Regions from separate parts of the Vibrio sp. YT-19(2023) genome, predicted to be linked through region 3. Evidence: predicted binding sites of a transcription regulator. Region 3 holds the regulator's gene; each other region holds the start of a gene.

Region 1 (2,207 bases), on a different contig from region 3:
TTATGTCGGCGCTATCGTTCGTGGTCTTTCAGGTCGCCTTTACTTCGGTGCCAACATGGAATTCTTTGGTGTACAGTTGGGTCAAACGGTTCACGCAGAGCAGTCTGCGATTAGCCATGCTTGGATGAAAGGAGAACGTGGTGTTAAGGATATCACTATCAACTTCAGCCCATGTGGTCACTGCCGCCAGTTCATGAATGAGTTATCTACCGCAAACGAGCTTAAAATCCAGCTCCCAGAACGTGAAGAAAAGTCACTTCATGAATACCTGCCTGAAGCCTTTGGACCAAACGATCTCGGTATCGAGTCCGGCTTAATGGCAGAAGTTAAACACCAATTCTCATGTGATGATGAAGACGCACTCATCCAAAGTGCAGTTGAAGCGATGAACATGAGCCACTCTCCATACACCAACAACTTGAGTGGTTTAGCATTAGAGATGACTAGCGGCCGTGTATTCCAAGGTGCTTATGCAGAAAATGCAGCGTTTAATCCTAGCTTGCCACCGCTACAAGTTGCGCTAATCCAAGTTTTACTTGCGGGTGAAACCTTTGACAGCATCAAAGCCGCTGCATTGGTAGAAAACTCTGAAGGTAAGATCAGTCACTTAGCCGATACGCAATCAACGTTGGAAGCGTTGAATCCAGATATTCCGCTTAGTTTTGTCAACGTATAAACGACAAATTCAACAAAAAGCTCTACAACATGTAGAGCTTTTTTATTACCTAAAAACCAAAAGCAAACGTTTGCTTTGTCATAAAACTTCAGTATGATCTCCTGCAATTTCTGTCTCATCACTCTATTTTGTAAGGGAACACTATGTTTGGCACTGCAACTAGCGCAAATGCTACCCGTGTATTACTTTTAGGCTCTGGCGAACTCGGTAAAGAAGTCGCCCTTGAATGCCAGAGACTTGGTTTAGAAGTGATTGCTTGTGATCGCTATGCCAATGCTCCAGCGATGCAAGTTGCTCACCGTAGTTATGTTATCGACATGTTAGATGGGAACGCCTTAGAAGAAGTTATTACGAAGGAACAACCTACTTACGTCGTACCAGAAATTGAAGCCATCGCAACCGGCAAACTGGTAGAGCTTGAAGAAAAAGGACTGAATGTTGTTCCAACCGCTAAGGCAACCAGGCTAACAATGAATCGTGAAGGTATCCGACGTTTGGCAGCAGAAGAACTGGAATTGACGACTTCACCTTATCGTTTTGCAGATAATTTTGAAGACTTCAAAGCCGCGGTTGAGCATGTGGGTATTCCGTGCGTGGTGAAGCCTGTGATGAGCTCTTCAGGTAAAGGGCAAAGTGTTATCAAGACCGAAGACGACGTTACAAAAGCATGGGATTACGCTCAGGAAGGCGGGCGTACGGGTGCAGGTCGCGTTATCGTGGAAGGTTTTATCGACTTCGATTACGAAATCACTTTATTGACCATCAGAGCCGTTGACGGTGTGCATTTCTGTGCTCCAATTGGTCATCGTCAGGAAGATGGCGACTACCGCGAATCATGGCAACCGCAAGCTATGTCAGAAAACGCAGTAAAAGCAGCTGAATACACGGCTGAGAAAGTGGTAAACGCGCTCGGTGGCTACGGCATCTTTGGTGTAGAGCTGTTTGTCAAAGGCGATAAAGTCATTTTCAATGAGGTCTCTCCTCGCCCTCACGATACGGGTATGGTTACAATGATTTCGCAGGAAATGTCTGAGTTTGCTCTCCACGTGCGCGCGTTTACCGGAATGCCAATTAATAATATTGTGCAATATGGCCCATCTGCGTCTGCTGTTATTCTTGGACAAGGGACTTCCACAAACATTCGCTTTGAAAACCTAAGCAAAGCTTTAGCTCAACCTCAAACACAAGTTCGTCTATTCGGTAAGCCAGAAATCGATGGTCGCCGCCGTTTAGGTGTTGTCCTTACGCGACGAAAAACCACCGAAGAAGCCGTTCAAGATGCTGTTGAAAGTGCTTCAAAAGTGAATATCATTTATTAAATACGAACCACTCATACAAAAATAGCGCAGCTCAAATTGCTGCGCTATTTCGTGTTCCAAACCGAAGAGAGCCTATTCACTCTGGATTAAGTACACTTCTTCAGAGAAGCGACTTAAGCCTTTTTTCGCAATTTTAGGATGATTCTCGTCAGCTTCATCTACGTTCAAACAAGTAACTTTGTAACCTGAAAATAACTGCTCAATTTCTTCGA
Region 2 (2,207 bases), 110 kb from region 3:
CGCGGTGCACAATACTAGATCTGCCCACTCCAGTGTTTTATCAGATGCAGCAAGTGGGTCTGACTCACCCGTCAGAGCTTCTGCTTCATCTTCATTCATCGCAACGACTGAAACGTTATCTCGAATGAATTCTTGCCAATATTTCGGGTCATCTTGAATAACGAACTTCGTCCCAAGAGTCAGAACAACAGGTACATCATTCTTTTTCGCGTACTCAATCGCTTTCATTGTTGCTTCAGGCATTGGGTCGCCTTCTTTACAACGTACTAAATATGACGTTAGTACAAGCGCCGATGCATTTTTAAAGATTTTTTCTGGAATGCTATCAGGATGCAGTTGGTTCATTTGCCCTTCACTGATCGCAAAAGTACGTTCACCATCTTCTGTAATAAGAGCGAAACAACGACCGATAGCGCCATCAACACCTTGTAGATAGTTCAAGTCCATGCGGCTTGATGTATTACAAAGGTAACGGTAGCCATAGCTGCCAATTTTGATATCCTGGCTCATCACTCCAAGCAGCGTAGAGCGATCATCTGCTAGCACAGAGTAGTTGTGTAGCGTGTTACCAATTGTGCCACCCGCATACTCATTGGTAATTAAGTTCTCTTCTTTAAGTTGCTGGTACAACTCTTCTGCTCTTTCGTCATCAATAACCAAAGAGTGACCTTTACTCAGACCGTACTTTTCAATCACATCCGTTGTAACTTTAGCTTCAATATCAACCAAAGTTTGGTCAATACCAATGATGTGAGTGCGCGTCATCTTCTTGCTTTCTTGTGCTTGGCTCACCAGCGGGTCACGAGCATGAACAGGAAAATAGTGCTTCGATTTGCGTTGTCCAGGAAATTTCATATTGTCAGTCTGAGTAAGGGGATGAAAAGGAGAACGGATTCTATACCGCTAATAATAAAGCGGCAATAAAAGCAATTATAGCAAACGTTTGCTGACAGCTTTTTTCTTTTAGGTGGCTTATTCACCTTCCATAAAGCTGAGATCTGGTAGTTGCTCAAGGTGCTCGCTATAACGCTTTAGGTTGAACTCACCCTCATTCTTCATTACATCAAAAACCTCAATTGACATCGCACATGCCATCATCGCAACCGCATCTTCACGTGGTGTGCCAGTCATCATTAAACGCATAAGGGTTTCTTTTACTTTAAGCGGGTTACCATCTTCGAGCTGATTTTCAACAATTTCAATCAACTCACTTTCTTGCATAAATTGGTTTTCTTCTGTCATTTGATGTTTCCTCTTGGATTTTGGCCAACTATGCCATATATACCTCTTCTATACTTGCGAAATTACTCGTTCGAATCTTTGTTGAAGAAAAATCCAGCGAAACGAATTGTGATTTCGATCTCGGATCTGTCACCGGTCTGTGGATTCTGATAGAATCTGCATCCCGTTTATTTAAGTGGTGTTTAGTAATGTCTGATAACAGCCAAAAGAAAGTCATCGTCGGTATGTCCGGCGGCGTTGATTCATCTGTTTCCGCGTATCTTCTAAAGCAGCAAGGCTACCAAGTAGAAGGCCTTTTCATGAAGAACTGGGAAGAAGATGACAACGAAGAATATTGTACAGCGGCAGAAGATCTTGCTGACGCTCAGGCAGTATGTGACAAGCTAGGCATCCACCTACACACTATCAACTTTGCTGCCGAATACTGGGATAACGTATTTGAGTACTTCCTTGCTGAATACAAAGCGGGCCGTACTCCGAACCCTGACATTCTTTGTAACAAAGAAATCAAGTTCAAAGCATTCCTAGAATTCGCTGATGAAGTACTTGATGCTGATTACATTGCAATGGGCCACTATGTGCGTCGCTCTTTCCCAGAAAACGGTGAAAAACCACAAATGTTACGTGGTCTAGATGGCAACAAAGATCAAAGCTACTTCCTGTACACATTAAGCAACGAGCAAATCGCACGTAGCCTATTCCCTGTTGGTGACCTAGAGAAGCCAGAAGTACGCCGCATCGCGGAAGAGCAAGATCTAATCACGGCGAAGAAGAAAGACTCTACGGGTATTTGTTTCATCGGCGAACGCAAGTTTACTGAATTCCTAGGTCGCTACCTTCCAGCTCAACCAGGCAACATCGAAACACCTGAAGGCGAAGTGATTGGTCAACATCAAGGCCTGATGTACCACACGCTTGGTCAGCGTAAAGGTCTACACATCGGTGGCCGTAAAGGCGGCGGTGGT
Region 3 (2,207 bases):
AGTGACCAATTGTAAGTAACTTGGGTATAATATTCGTTTGCCTTAACTTAGCGCAAAGACGCTTGGTTATTTAGCAGTCAAAATGTGACTTCAAATACACAAATCTCTTGCTGAAAACATTGCTAGTCAGTCCACATAGGGCTAAAATGTGAGCGCAAACGATTAAATATGATTTATATGTAAACCGCTGAAATATAGCGGTTTTTGTGTTTTCTTAACAGGTTGATGGCAATTTCTCATCAGATAGAAAAAAGATAAAATTCATCGACCGATGCTGCTACGTACCCTTTTGTCGCACTTGGATCAACCGCTGCCGAGACACTTAGCGCCAATTTTATATTGCTAGGTGTGAAACCATTAGAGCATCAGGTACATCCAATACGACATATTTCAGTAGCTCGATACAGGACACCATTTATGGCCACGATAAAAGACGTTGCTCGCTTAGCCGGCGTTTCCACTACGACAGTTTCGCACGTTATCAATAAAACGCGTTTCGTTGCAGAAGCAACGCAAGAAAAAGTAATGAAAGCCGTTGACGAGCTGAATTACGCGCCAAGTGCCGTTGCACGCAGCCTAAAATGCAACTCAACTCGTACGATTGGCATGTTAGTAACTCAATCAACTAACCTATTTTTCTCAGAAGTGATTGATGGCGTTGAGAGCTACTGTTACCGCCAAGGCTATACTCTGATTTTATGTAACACAGGCGGGATTTACGAAAAACAACGCGATTACATTCGTATGCTGGCTGAAAAGCGCGTTGATGGCATCCTAGTGATGTGTTCTGACTTAACCGAAGAACTAAAAGAGATGCTTGACCGTCATGCGGACATTCCTAAAGTGGTCATGGATTGGGGCCCAGAGAGCTCACAAGCAGACAAGATCATGGATAACTCAGAAGAAGGTGGCTACATTGCAACCAAACATCTGATTGACAATGGTCATACGGATATCGCTTGTCTAAGCGGTCATTTTGAAAAGCTTGCTTGCCAAGAGCGCATTGCAGGTTTCCGTCGCGCAATGAGCGAAGCGAACCTAGCTGTAAATGAAGACTGGATCCTTGAAGGTAACTTTGAATGTGATACGGCCGTATTAGTTGCAGATAAAATTACCGCAATGGACAAGCGCCCGACGGCGGTATTCTGTTTTAACGACACAATGGCTCTCGGCCTAATGAGCCGCTTGCAACAAAACGGGATCAAAATTCCTGAAGATATTTCAGTGATCGGCTACGACAACATCGAGCTTGCAGAATACTTCTCTCCACCGCTAACGACTATCCACCAACCTAAACGTCGTGTTGGTAAAAATGCATTCGAAATTCTACTTGAGCGTATCAAAGATAAAGAACACGAAAAACGAATTTTCGAAATGCAACCTGAGCTTGTAATTCGAAATACTGTGAAAAAAATGAACTAAATTTCACTGTATTTAACCGTGTTAAATAAGCGCTCTACAGGGGCGCTTATTTTTTTGGAAAAATTAAGCATTCTCTAATACTTCACACCACTCTAATAACAATTGACTAACGTTAACTCCCTGTTTTATATAAATGTAATATATATTAAGAACTCCTTTTCAAAGGCCAATTTGCACCTTTCCATATGCAAAATAGAGCATTCAATCTATCATTTTTATTGAACCGAAATCACACTTTTAACGCTAAACCGTGATGTTAATTCAATATAAGAAGTATGCTCATTGTGTCACGCACAGGGCAAACCATTCGAAAGAGTGGGACGCAAAGCCTCCGGCCTGAACCATATTACGATATGGAAGGTAGCGGGGTTACCGATGGCAAGTGTGTAAGCAATGACTTTACTCTGTAATGACATTGTTTTTACGCATGTTTGCTACTCTCTCGGACCTGACTTTTGGTGGCGTAATATTAATTACACCGAGATAACAAAACATGGATAAACCGATACTCAAAGACTCTATGAAGCTATTTGAGGCACTTGGTAATATCAAGTCGCGCTCAATGTTTGGTGGCTTCGGACTATTCGCTGATGAAACAATGTTTGCACTAGTGGTAAACAATCAGCTTCATATCAGAGCAGACCAAAAAACTTCATCTGACTTCGAGAAACAAGGGCTAAAGCCTTACGTTTATAAAAAACGTGGCTTTCCAGTCGTTACAAAGTACTACGCTATTTCCAGCGATTTATGGGAATCAAGCGAACGCTTAATCGAAGTAGCGAATC

The links. Region 3 encodes PurR, which represses purine synthesis genes. Its sites were predicted from a motif close to TNANGNAAACGTTTNCNTNA; they were not measured.
Region 1: the regulator PurR is predicted to act here: its motif matches at 735-754, upstream of purT (formate-dependent phosphoribosylglycinamide formyltransferase).
Region 2: the regulator PurR is predicted to act here: its motif matches at 932-951, upstream of R7E78_RS05120 (inosine/guanosine kinase).

What each region holds. Positions count from the first base shown of each region.
Region 1 covers NZ_JAWOQN010000020.1:36,594-38,800, reverse strand. Annotated here, with positions in the region: gene cdd (cytidine deaminase) at 1-676, shown strand, start outside; gene purT (formate-dependent phosphoribosylglycinamide formyltransferase) at 820-1,995, shown strand; gene R7E78_RS15575 (thiopurine S-methyltransferase) at 2,068-2,207, opposite strand, start outside.
Region 2 covers NZ_JAWOQN010000004.1:207,658-209,864, reverse strand. Annotated here, with positions in the region: gene R7E78_RS05120 (inosine/guanosine kinase) at 1-855, opposite strand, end outside; gene R7E78_RS05115 (hypothetical protein) at 973-1,242, opposite strand; gene mnmA (tRNA 2-thiouridine(34) synthase MnmA) at 1,431-2,207, shown strand, end outside.
Region 3 covers NZ_JAWOQN010000004.1:95,315-97,521, reverse strand. Annotated here, with positions in the region: gene purR (HTH-type transcriptional repressor PurR) at 418-1,422, shown strand; cyclic di-GMP riboswitch class I at 1,710-1,799, shown strand; gene R7E78_RS04600 (TfoX/Sxy family DNA transformation protein) at 1,916-2,207, shown strand, end outside.